2 regions of the Hydrogenophaga sp. PAMC20947 genome follow, and region 1 is predicted to be linked to the other one. Evidence: predicted binding sites of a transcription regulator. Region 1 holds the regulator's gene; the other holds the start of a gene.
The links. The regulator FliA, encoded in region 1, starts transcription of late flagellar genes. The targets are predictions, from matches to a motif close to CTAAAGTTTNNNNNNNNNNNGCCGNTA.

Region 1 (6,274 bases):
TGCAGTCGCCAAACGAGCCCAAAACACCTGCACGAACTGAAACAGCAATGGATGAACACACCAAGCAAGACTCCCCAGCGATAAGAGGTCTACTCAAGAGCAACGTTTGGGACCACGAAAATGCATTTTACTGGTTTAGTCATCCAACACGAATCAACAAAATGCTTGCTCACTACGAGCTATACAAAAGCATCGTCGATCTGCCGGGCGATATCTTTGAACTTGGCATATATAAAGCAGCCTCGCTAATTCGACTCGCCACATTCAGAAATCTGCTCGAAAATGACTTTTCAAGAAAAATTGTTGGGTTCGATGCCTTTGGGAAATTTCCTGTCGACAACATTACTCTTAAAATTGATCTGGATTTTATTGAAGCATTTGAATCGACTGGTGGTGAAGGGCTTTCACTTCAAGAGGTAAAAAACATTTTCAAGGACAAGAATTTTCAGAACGTCTTACTCAATGAGGGCAATGTATTTGAAACCTTGCCTGAGTTTCTAGAAAATTACCCGGCAACACGAATCGCTTTGTTGCATTTGGATATGGACGTAAAAGAGCCAACATTTTTTGCTCTTGAACTTTTGTATGAACGGGTCGTGCCAGGTGGGCTGATTGTTTTGGACGACTACAACTCTGTAGCCGGAGCGACAGATGCAGTAGATGAGTTTCTAAAAAAACATCATCTGAAAATTGAAAAAACCAGTCACTACTATGTGCCGTCGTTCATACGTAAACCGCTATAAATAGCGCCAAAACTAGTTTTTGAAAATACCCCGGACACAGCACGAATCCAAATGCTTCCAGTGGCCTCTCGAGATGGTCTGCGCAACATCCGCCAAGGCGTGAGTTGATGCGTTCGATTTCAGATGGCTGCGGTTGAAGGCTCGCGGGTGCCGTTTGAAGGCCGATTTAGCCCCCCGTTTTGCGACCCTCTTGCCGCAAGACGCACTCAGCCCGGATCTCCTGCAGCAATATGAGCCGCACCATCCACAGGTTTGAGAGTGCAAACAGCGTGTGCAGCTGCGCCGCGTTCTTGGCCAGCGCCCGATAGCGCGGCTTCACATGCCCGAACTGGAGCTTGATTGCTCGAAACGGGTATTCGACTTAGGCCCGGATGCGCGCCGTGGCCTGCTCCAGCTTCTCGATGATCGCGCCCATCGGCGTAGCGCTGTCCGTTACCCGGCGCTTGACCGGGCGTCGTGACGTCGTTGACGTTGGCCGCCGTACCCACAGCCGTGTGCACCCGGCCCGAGTCCGCATCAAGCCCAATGTGCGCCTTCACCTCTGAGTGCCACTGATGGCCCTTCTTGGTCTGGAGCATCTCGGGGTTTCGCTCGCCGCTGTTGTTCTTAGTTGAAATCGGTGCGGCAATGAGCGTGGTATCGACCACCGTGCCGCTCTTCAAGAGCTACCCCGTGGCTGCCAGCATGGCGTTGATGGTGGCCTGGATCTGAAGGTCCAGGTTGTGGGTTTCGAGCAGATGGCGAAGCCGAAGGATGGTGCTCTCGTCGGGCAGGGTACTTTCACCGGCGTCCGGGACCACGAATTCACGAAGCAGCGCCATGCCGTACAACGCTTTTGCCATCGCAGGGTCCGAGAGGTTGAACCACGGCTACATGAAGTGGAAGCGTAGCATGGTCTTGACGGCAAGCGGTGGGCGCCACCCTTGGCACCGGGCGCAAGTGCGTGCGAGGTGATCCGCGAGACCCGCTCAACCGCGGGGCACAGCCAGATTCATTTCGTCGACGAGCTCCCGCTTGCGCGTTCTCTGGGTCTTGCCCTCGAATCCGCCCTCTCCCAGGCTCGATTTCTCCATGCCGTTACTGGCTCACATCGGGCGCGGGCGCCGACGTTTTGCAGACCTTCCCGAGTGCTGTGCGAGGTGGGCCAAATATTCGCTGACTGCTGCTGTGCTTGACCTCACGAAGGGGTTTGGACCTCTTGTGGCGGCTTTTTTTATGCCTGTGCCTGTGCCAACCTGCGGCCACCTCGCCGAGTTGGTCCAGCACGCCGCGCCCTATCGACTGCACGCTTCCAACGAGGATGCGCCGTTTCTATCGGCCGCTTGAGATGAACGACTCAAGGCCGCTCATTTTCTCTCACGCTAATGTTCGCGCAACTTGGAACGCAAACGGGCGATGGACTGGCTGTGCAGCTGGCAGATCCGGGATTCGGTCACGCCCAGAACGGCGGCGATTTCCTTGAGGTTCATGTCATGTTCGTAGTACATGCTCATGATTTTCTGCTCGCGGTCGGGCAAGACCTTGATGGCAGCCACCAGGGCCGTGCGCATGCGCTGATCCTGCAGGCGCACGGAGGGCTCGGCCTCGGTGTCCCCCATGTGGCGGTCGAGAAAACTGTCCTCGTCATCGCCCTGTCCACTGATGTCTTCCAGGTACACCAGCTGGGTACCCCGGACCTTGGCCAGGAGGTGCTGGTATTCGGCCAAGCCGAGTCCCAGCTCCTGGGCAATCTCGGACTCCATGGGCACGCGGTGCAATTTTTGCTGCAGGCGGTGTACTGCCTGCTCGATATCTTTCTGGCTCTTGCGCGACCCACGCGACATCCAGTCGCCTTCCCGCAGCTCATCGATCATCGCGCCGCGGATGCGCTGGCTGGCGAAGGTCTCAAACTGCACACCCTGCGAGGGCTCGAAGCGCGAGATGGCTTCGGTCAAGCCAATCATGCCCACCTGGATCAGATCGTCCACTTCCACACTCGGGGGTAGCTTGGCAATCATGTGGTGCGCGAGACGGCGCACCAGGGGACTGTATTTTCGCAGTTGGGCGTCCCTGTTGAGGGTGCCTTTGGAGGTATACATCGTCATCAACTCCAGGTGGTTTGAGCGGTCCACGGCCGCATGCTCTGCGCCTCGGCCCATGCGTCGCGACGCTGGGTGGGCTGTGTGGGAACACCCAGTGCGGCTTCTTGCACACGCAAGCCCCAGGTGTGCAAAGGCCAGGTTGAGGCCTCCAGATTCAGGTGGCGCCGGGCACAATCGATCACGGTCTTGACCACCTGCTGCAGCGGCAACTCAGCCAAGACATCGCTTTGCTCCAACGGTGCGAGCACGGGCGAAAACCCCGCTGCGTACAACGACTTGAGAGAAGCGTAAGCATCGATGCTGGCCTGTTTCTGGGGCAGCACCGGCACCATGACCTGGACCGGCATGCCCGCCAGGATCGACACCAGAGTCGATGCTGGGGCGTACAACAGCACCACCACCTTGGCGGCGAATGGCGCCAGCAGGCGCGACAGCGCCACCTGACCACCGGCCGCACGCGCGGTCTGCTGCAGTGCCTGCAATCCCAGCGCACCCGGCATGACGAGCCACTCCGTCCCGTCGGTGGGCCGGTCGAGCCCCGCCAGCGAAGCATCGTTCAGCACCTGCAACAAGCCCACGTGGCTGCCTGCGGCCTGGCGCCATTCCCCCGACTCCTGGGCGCTGCCGTCCACAATGACTGGATGACACCCCATCGAGCTCAGGTGCGAGGCCAGTGCACACAGCATTTCGTAAGCGCGTGCCGGCTGTGCCGGGCTGGCCACCGGCATCAGACGTGCCTCACTTTGCCGAGATTCGCCGCGCAGCCCCGCTGCCTGGTTCCAGCCGACCTCAAACACGGGCGCCTCCCAGGTTGATGCCGCGGGCTGTGGCCTGCGAATAGTAGAAACCCATGTCGGTCGACACAGGGTCGTGGGCCTTTTTGCCCTCGCTGCCCAAGGACAGGCGCACCAGGGCATGTCCGTCAGGGGCCTGCCAGTCTTCGGGCACGCGCTGGCCATTGGCCACGCCGCGCAACACCGCCTGATGGCGAATCAACGCGTCGAGTGCCGGACCCAGTTTGACCGCTTCGTCCACTTTGCTGAGCACCACGCCATGGAGCGTGCTGGCCTTGAAGGCGTTGAACACATCGTCCAGCGTGTCGCCATGGGCGCCGGCATTGACCACCAGGGTCTTCTTGATTTTGGGCATGTCCAGCACATCGAACATGTCCTGGATGCGTTGATCGCGTTGCCCCAGGCCAGCCGTGTCCACGATGACCATGCGCTTGGTGGACAGGAGATTGAGCAGATCCTTGAGCGCGGCGCGGTCGTGGGCCAGGTGAGCGACCACGCCCAGCATGCGGCCGTAGGCCCGCAACTGTTCGTAGCCCGACACGCGGTAGGTATCCAGCGTGATCAGGCCCACACTGCCTTCACCGTAGGTCTTGACACATTGCGCTGCGAGTTTCGCCGCGGTGGTGGTTTTGCCCACACCGGTGGCGCCAATCAGAGCGATCACGCCGCCTTCATCACACAGGCTGCCGCCCGCGGCCGGCACTTTCAGGTTGCGGATGAGCACGTCTTGCACCCAGCGCACGGCTTCGGCTGGCGATGCATCAGACGGCACACGCTCCAGCACGGCGCGCGACATGGACGGCGAATACCCCGAACGAATCATCTTCAGCATGAGCTGGGACTGGATGGGGTTCTGCTTGGACGAGCCAAGCCAGGCCAGGGTGTTGAAGCGCTCTTCGATCATGTCCTTGAGCGCGGACAGCTCCACCGCCATATTGGGACTGGCGGCCTCGGTCATGCGGGCAGGGGGAAGCGGCAGCGAATCCTCCCACGCGGGCGGCGCTGCCGATCGGGTGCGGATGGGGGCCGGGGCCGCCTCGGGCATGGCCATGGGCTCATTCATGCGCTGAACAGGCACTTGCACGGGTGGCGCCGCGCGGCGCGGTTCAGGCGCCGTCCGGATTTCGGGCGCCAGGTCGGGCGCGATTTCATTGGAGAGCGCGGCTTTGCGTTTGCGCAGCATGCGTTCGCGCACATACTCTTGAAACGACAGCGTGCTCATGGACATGGCTTCGGTATCGCTCTCCACGGAGTCGGTCGCTACCGGGGCCCGCGCTGTGGTCCGCTCAAGGCCTTTGCCGTCGCGGGTGACGATTGAGGGCATGCGATCGTTGCGCGCCGCAGACGGTGTTGGCGGCGCCAGGCTTTCTTCGGCTGCCGCCATGACCTCAAACCCTTCGTCGGTCGCCCGGCTGGAGAGGATCACGGCGCTGTCGCCGAAGGTATTGCGGGCCTTCGACATGGCTTCGCGGGATGTGGCGGCGATGAAACGCTGGATGTTCATGATGCTAGCTCTCCAAGGATCGGGCCAATGCGGATGAGATGGGTTTCGGGAATTTCACTGTGCGCCAGCACCTGCAGGCGCGGCGCGGCCCGGCGCAACAGGCGCGCCATGGCGGTACGGATGGCATCGGGCACCAGCAAGCAGGCTGGAACGCCCTTTTCCTCTTGCTGGTTGGCGATATCGGTGGCCGACTTGCTCAGCATTTCAGCCACGCCAGGATCAAGCGCACCAGTGGCATTGGGCGAAAGCGATTGCATCAGCAGGCGCTCAAGGCCGGGCTCGATCGCAATGACTTCCAGCTCTTTGACCGGGCCATAAATCTGCTGCACGATGGCCGGTGCCAGCGCCATGCGCACCCGCCGGGCCAGTTCCACGGGGTCTGTGGTGGCGCTGGCGTGCTCGGCAATGGCTTCGATGATGGTGCGGATATCCCGCACGTGCACCGACTCTTCCAGCAGCAGCTGCAGCACTTTCTGGAAGATGGCGACGGAAATCATCTTGGGTACAACTTCTTCAATCAGTTTGGGGGCCAGGCGGGTCACGTGTTCAACCAGTTCCTGGGTCTCCGTCCGGCTCAGCAACTTGGCTGCCTGGACTTGCATCAAGTGTGAAAGATGGGTGGCCAGCACAGTCTCGGAATCAACCACCGTAAAACCCGCCATTTGCGCGTTCTCTCTTTGTTTGTCTTCGATCCAGTGCGCAGGCAAACCAAAAGCGGGGTCGGTGGTGGGGGTGCCGATCAGGGGCATGTTCACACCGCCCGGATCGATCGCCAGGTACATGCCGGGGAACACCTCGCCCTCGCCCACCACCACACCCCGCAAGGTGATGCGGTAGCCGCTGGGCTTGAGCTCCAGGTTGTCGCGCACATGCACCGCTGGCGGCAGAAAGCCCACCTCCTGTGCAAACTTCTTGCGCACCCCTTTGATCCGGGTGAGCAAGTCGCCCTGGCGGTTTTTGTCCACCATGGCGATCAGGCGATAGCCCAGCTCCAGCCCCAGCAGGTCCACCGGCTGCAGGTCGTCCCAGGTGGCTTCTCCATCGGGATTGACGGGTGCTTGCGCTTCCACCGCGACGGGCCTGCGGGATTCCTGCAGGCGCCACCAGGCCAGCGCACCAAAAATGGCGGCAAACGACAGGAACACCACATGG
Region 2 (6,274 bases), 2.4 Mb from region 1:
ACGACGCCACCACCATCAAGACCAGCGGCAGAAAAGACAGGCCGATCACCCGTGGATGCACACAATAGGCCGCCGCCCGCCAGAACGAATCCAACATCAGTTTCATGCGGAGAAGAATACAGGTTTTCGGACGGCCCGACAGGGGCCCGCACGTCCAGCCCACAGACGGCGATGGACCTGAGAGCCCCCGGGCAATGCGCCGAGGGCAGACCACTAAGATGCGCGCATGACCCACATCGAGCTCGAAGGCGTCCACATCGAGGTGGCCCACATCGCCGGGCCCAGCGCAAAATCGCCCTTGGTCTTTCTGCACGAGGGCCTGGGCAGCATTTCCACGTGGACGCAACGCGGGCGGAACTGGCCAGCCGAACTGTGCGCAGCCACCGGACGGGCCGGATGGCTGTACTCGAGGCGGGGCTACGGGCAGTCAGACCCCGTCCCCGATGTGCGCAGCCCGCATCACCCCCCGGACCGCACATCCCCGCTCTGGTCCACGGGCCGTCATGCGCCCGACTACATGCACCGTGAAGCCGTGGGCGTTTTGCCCGCCTTGTTCAAAACGCTGGGGATCACCGCCCCACTCCTGGTCGGTCATTCCGACGGCGCCACCATTGCCTTGATCCACGCCAGCCTCCACTCCGTCAGCGCCTGCGTGGCCATGGCACCCCATGCCTTCGTTGAAGACATGACCATCCGGTCCATCGAGCATGCCCGAGACAGTTTTCTGGCAGACAACGCAACGCTGCGGACCAAGCTCGCGCGCCACCACCTCGACGCAGACAACGCCTTCTGGCAATGGAACGACATCTGGCTCAGCGCAGCTTTTCGCCACTTCGATATCCGCCCAAACTGCCGCGCACTCACCGCACCGTTGCTTTTGATGCAAGGACTGGACGACGAATACGGCTCATTGCGTCAACTGCATGACATCGCCCAGGCAGCACCCCAAGCCCAGACGCGACTCCTCCCCGGTTGTGGCCACAGCCCGCACCGGGACGCGCCAGACGCCGCGATTGAAGCCATTCGTGCTTTCGTGGACAGCTGCCCGTAAGTCTGGCGCCAGCTTTGCTGCCCTGTTTGGGGGATAGCCGCACCCGCCCACCCTCGGCACAATCAGACCTCCTCCGCCCCAAATCCGGTTTTTCAGGTGTTTGAACGGCCCTTTCTGCCCTCCTCTCAACGCACCACGCCCATAAAACTGGACAGCACTCGCGACGAAACACGCCCTCGAGCGCAAAGAAGGTCCACAAGACCCCACCTTTCACCAAAGATTTCACGCTAATGGCGCTTCGTCGGGCCCGCAATCGCTCGAAACCTCGAGCAATTGATTACATTTGATACAACTATTACAAGGATGGGCCGTGCGCCCGTAAACGACTGTGTGGAACAACCCCTGGCTGCTGGCTGTACTGGCACCGGCACTCTTGGTGCTCGGAGCTGGGCTGCACCACGTCTGGAACAAACGGAAAATCCAGTCACGCAGACGCATTCCCAAACACTGGCCACTGAGCGTGCGCTCGATCACCAACAGCGAAGAAGCCCGCGTGTGGCACTGGTTGTCGCGGGCCTTCTACGATCATCACGTGATGATCAAGCTGCCGGTGACCCGCTTCACCATGCCCCGCGAGCAAGAACAAGGCATGGACTGGTACAGCTTGCTCGGCGGGGTGTATTGCACCTTCACCATTTGCAAGGCCGATGGTCGTGTGGTGGGCTGCCTGGATGTGCCAGGCAAAAATGCCTTGCCGCGCAGCACCCGTTTGCTTAAACACTCTTTGCTGACGCAATGTGAGCTGCCCTACTGGGTGGTCAGATCCAGCAGCCTGCCCACCGTCACTGAAATTCGGAGCGAATTTCTCGGCGAGACGCCCACGGCGCAAACCATGCGCGAACGGGAGCTGGAAGAGCGCGCCCTTATCTCTGCACAGGCCAACTTGAGGTCGGCGCTCAACAAACAACGCGGCAGCCGCAACAGCGACTTCAGCCCCCTGTCCAACTGGCCCAGCAGCACCACTGGCGACACACGGGCCGGCGATCTGGGCTCCCAGTGGCAAGACAACTCGTTCCTGATCCCGCTCGACAGCCGCAAGGGCGACCTGCTCTAATTCCAGGTCAGGCAGTGGGCTGAACGGGTGAAGTCGATTGGGGCGGCACTTTGAGCGTCAGCGCCTGAATCTCCGCATCGGTCAGCCATCGCCACTGCCCTTCGGCCAACCCCCCCTCCAGACTCAGTCCTCCAATTGTGGAGCGGTGCAACGATTCAACGCGATTGCCAACAGCCGCTACCATGCGCTTCACTTGGTGGTACTTGCCCTCGGTCAGAGTCAAGCGCAAGTGCCGCTCGCCTTCGGCGGAACAAGCCTGGGCCTTCACCGGCTTGGGATCGTCGTCCAGCACCACCCCTTCCAGCAAACGGGTCACCTGATCAGGCGTGATCGGATGCTTGAGCTGCGCTTCATAGACTTTGGGCACATGGTGCCGGGGTGACGTCATCCGGTGAATGAATTTGCCATCGTCCGACATCAGCAGCAAGCCCGTGGTGTCCTGATCGAGTCGGCCGACCGCCTGGACGCCAGCCGCCGCACCGCCACCCCGTTCACGCAACGGCCCTGGTAGCAGGGTGTACACACTGGGATACGTGCTCGGCTTTTGCGAACACTCATAACCCGCCGGCTTGTTCAAGACCAGGTACGCCAGCGCGTGGTAGGTCCAGCGCTGATCTTGCACCCAGAAGACAAAGCCCTGCGGATCGAAGCCTTGCACAGGATCGTTGCAAGGCTCGCGCCCCTCACCCACCTGCACCCATCCCTGCTGCACCAGCCCCGAACAAACACGGCGGGTACCAAAACCTTGTGAAAAAAGAATGTCCTGGAGCGCCAGCATGTCGAACGATCGATTGGATGAATAGAGACAGGCGAGCACCTTTCAAAGCTTCGCCACAATCCAGGGATCGGCGGCGAAGCTAAGCGTTGTCCCGGCCTGCGGGGGGCTCCATTTTAGGTGAGGATGCCTCTGCACCCAGGCCAGTGTCTACAAACCGTGCTCCTCCCGTCCCGCTTCAGGCCATGGTGTTGACTTGGGTTCCCAAGGTGCCATCGGTGGCCAGGGGCAAGTCCCCAGCCACAGCGTTCAGCAAGGACTGGGCTGCCGATTCCTGCATGTTCATGGCCTCCTTCATCAGACGAAACTGCCCCGCTTGAACGGTACTGCCCTGCTGAGTCTGAAGGACACGATCGACCAACAATGCCGGCGATACATCCATGACGACTCCTTTGTGTGATTGATTGAGCAAGCTCCGAGCGCGCCGCAAGGGTGCCGCACACAGGCATGCGCGAAGGCACAAGCGGCGATGCAAGTAGCGGCCGCCGAGCTCTCGCCTTGAAGGACCATTTCGAAAGCGCACTTGGCGCACAAGGCGAAAACCCTGGGGAGCTTCCTTCAACCATCGGCAAGAAGCCCGAGCAACTTGAATCACGGGCACCACCCCCGGGACGCCCGCGGCACGGTTCGAAGCGAATGCGCGACTGGGCGAAGCGGCCTTAAGCGAACAGCGAGGTCACCCCTGCGCGCGCGAAACGGGGGTTAGCTGTCCATGTACGCCCCTAGACGCCATTGCACGCTAAGCCGTTGATTTTCCAAAGAAAAAGGCCGCTAGGTGGTTATTCCTAGCGGCCTTTGTCACAGGGTATGGTGGAGCTGGGGGGATTTGAACCCCCGTCCGCAAGCCTTCTTCGTACAGTTCTACATGTGTAGTCGTCTGATTTGAGTCTCACTTCCCAAGCCGCGCAGCGACACGCTGAAAGGAAAGCCAGCAACCTTAGATCTCACCGCACGCCAAGTTACCCGACGCACGACCAGCCTACTAAATTATCTTTGCAGCCTGGACTCTCGCGGCTTGCGCCGTTCGAACCCTTGCCCAGCCCATAGGCCTGCTGTTGCAAAGCTCACCGGCAATTAAGCGGCGAGTGCGAAACGTTCGTCGTTTGCAGTTAGTTTTTTTTCTGCGGTTTTACGAGGTAACAGAACCTCGACATGCCCTGCCACGCGTCCGAACCCACGTCGAAACCAGTGCAGCCCCTGAACCTCTAGTTTAAGGCAGATCCAGCAATTTCAATAGCTCAAGGGGAGAATTCACTTTTGCGTCTGCACCCCAGGTGTCCACATCAGCGTCCGGACCGAGATAACCATAGCAAGCAGCCACGGTGCGCATACCCGCCGCCTTGCCCGCCTGGATGTCCCGCAAGTCGTCGCCCACGTAGATGCAGTCTGCCGGGGCAAAGCCGACCCGCCGCGCAGCTTCCAGCACCGGCTCCGGGTGGGGTTTGGCGTGTGGCGTGGTGTCTCCACACACAATCGCAGCCGCCCCGTTGAACATGGGCATCGCTCCGGTCAACGGCAATGCAAAGCGCTGCGCTTTGTTGGTCACCACGCCCCAGGCCAGCCCACTTGCGTTCAAGGCCGCCAGCATGGCGTCCACCCCGTCAAACGCGACTGTGCGCTCGGTGAGTGACCGTTCATAGAGGGAAAAAAACGCCGCCTTGTGTTGATCAAAGCTTGCGTGTTCCGGACCGATATCAAAGGCGACACGGAGCATGCCCCGGGCACCGGCTCCCGCATGGGCACGGTATTGGTTCAACGGCAACGACGGCAAACCGCCACGCACCCGCAACTGGTCAGCCGCAGCGGCCAGATCTGGAGCGCTGTCCAGCAAGGTGCCGTCCAGGTCAAACAACACGGCGCGAACACCACGCATCACAGTCGACATGTTGTTCCTACAGCTTGCGGGTGGAAATCATGTAGTTCACGCTGGTGTCATCGCTGAGCCAATAGCGCTGCGTCAGCGGGTTGTGCTCCAGACCACGCGTGAGGCCCAGCTCAAGCCCAGCCGACCGGCAATAGCTTGCCAGCTCGCTGGGCTTGATCAGTTTGGCGTATTCGTGGGTGCCCCTGGGGATCATCTGGAGCACGTACTCCGCTCCGACGATGGCCATCAGAAAGGCCTTGGCGTTTCGGTTGATGGTTGAGAAAAAGACCCAGCCATCCGGCTTGACCAACTGGGCGCACGCTTTGACAACCGACGCAGGGTCCGGCACGTGCTCCAGCATCTCCATGCAAGTCACCACATCAAACGATGCAGGCTGCTCCTCGGCCATGGCCTCAGCACTGATTTCCCGGTAGGTCACCCCCGTGGTACTGGCCTCCAGCGCATGCAGTTGCGCCACGCGAAGCGCCTTGGCGGCCAGATCAATGCCGGTCACCTCCGCACCCTTGCGCGCCATCGAATCCGACAATATGCCGCCGCCGCAACCGATGTCCAGGACACGCTTGCCTGCCAGCGGGGCCAGACCATCGATCCAGTTCAGCCGCAAGGGGTTGATCTGGTGCAGGGGGCGAAATTCGCTTTCTGTATCCCACCAGCGATGGGCCAGCTCTGAGAATTTGGCCAGTTCGGCCGGATCGGCATTGACAGTGTTCATAGACCCGATTTTTACACGCCACCGGTGGTGATTCCCGTCAGACAGGGTTGTTGTTTCCCGAATCTATGAAGACCGGCTCGCCTGACCACGGCCTTCAACAGGTGACGGAGAGACACTTGAGGACGAAAAAAAACCCCAGAACGAATTCTGGGGTTTCTGCGTCAGCGACGCAGGAAGCTTTCAAGCATCAGTTGGCGCGGGTGCCCACAACTTCAACTTCCACGCGGCGGTTTTTAGCGCGGCCTTCGCGGGTTGCGTTGTCAGCCACTGGCTGGGTCAGGCCCTTGCCTTCGGTGTAAACGCGGTTGCTTTCGATGCCCTTGCTCACCAGATAAGCCTTCACAGCTTCAGCACGGCGAACCGACAGAGCCTGGTTGTAAGCGGACGAACCCACCGAGTCGGTGTGGCCGACAGCGATCACAACTTCCAGGTTGATCGCACCGACTTTGCCAGCGAGGTCGTCCAGCTTGGCTTTGCCTTCTGGCTTGACCACGGCTTTGTCGAAGTCGAAGAAGGCATCGGCAGCGTAGGTCACCTTGGTGGCGGCAGGAGCGGGTGCTGGAGCGGCAACAGGTGCGGGTGCAGCTGCAGCAGGAGCGGGTGCGGCTGCGACCGGTGCTGGAGCCGGAGCGGCTGCAGGAACGATGGCGCCATCGCAACCCTTGCCAGCCGTGGCTGGGGTCCAGGCGGCATCACGCCAGCACAGCGAACCGTCGCCGTTTTTCCACTGCAGGTCGCCACTGCCGTTCACCCAGTTGTCGTTGGACTGAGCGCTGGCAGCGAACGCCACGGTTGCG

Region 2: the regulator FliA is predicted to act here: its motif matches at 3,357-3,383, upstream of E5678_RS01830 (putative motility protein).

Annotation. Positions count from the first base shown of each region.
Region 1 covers NZ_CP039252.1:2,813,724-2,819,997, forward strand. Annotated here, with positions in the region: gene E5678_RS12710 (TylF/MycF/NovP-related O-methyltransferase) at 48-743, shown strand; partial or broken gene E5678_RS12715 (IS5 family transposase) at 910-1,816, opposite strand; gene E5678_RS12720 (RNA polymerase sigma factor FliA) at 2,105-2,821, opposite strand; gene E5678_RS12725 (hypothetical protein) at 2,827-3,621, opposite strand; gene flhF (flagellar biosynthesis protein FlhF) at 3,614-5,122, opposite strand; gene flhA (flagellar biosynthesis protein FlhA) at 5,119-6,274, opposite strand, start outside.
Region 2 covers NZ_CP039252.1:394,891-401,164, reverse strand. Annotated here, with positions in the region: gene E5678_RS01850 (EI24 domain-containing protein) at 1-106, opposite strand, end outside; gene E5678_RS01845 (alpha/beta hydrolase) at 227-1,051, shown strand; gene E5678_RS01840 (hypothetical protein) at 1,512-2,105, shown strand; gene E5678_RS01835 (16S rRNA pseudouridine(516) synthase) at 2,113-2,880, opposite strand; gene E5678_RS01830 (putative motility protein) at 3,059-3,262, opposite strand; RNA gene ssrA (transfer-messenger RNA) at 3,689-4,078, opposite strand; gene E5678_RS01820 (HAD-IA family hydrolase) at 4,091-4,756, opposite strand; gene ubiG (bifunctional 2-polyprenyl-6-hydroxyphenol methylase/3-demethylubiquinol 3-O-methyltransferase UbiG) at 4,773-5,477, opposite strand; gene ompA (outer membrane protein OmpA) at 5,665-6,274, opposite strand, start outside.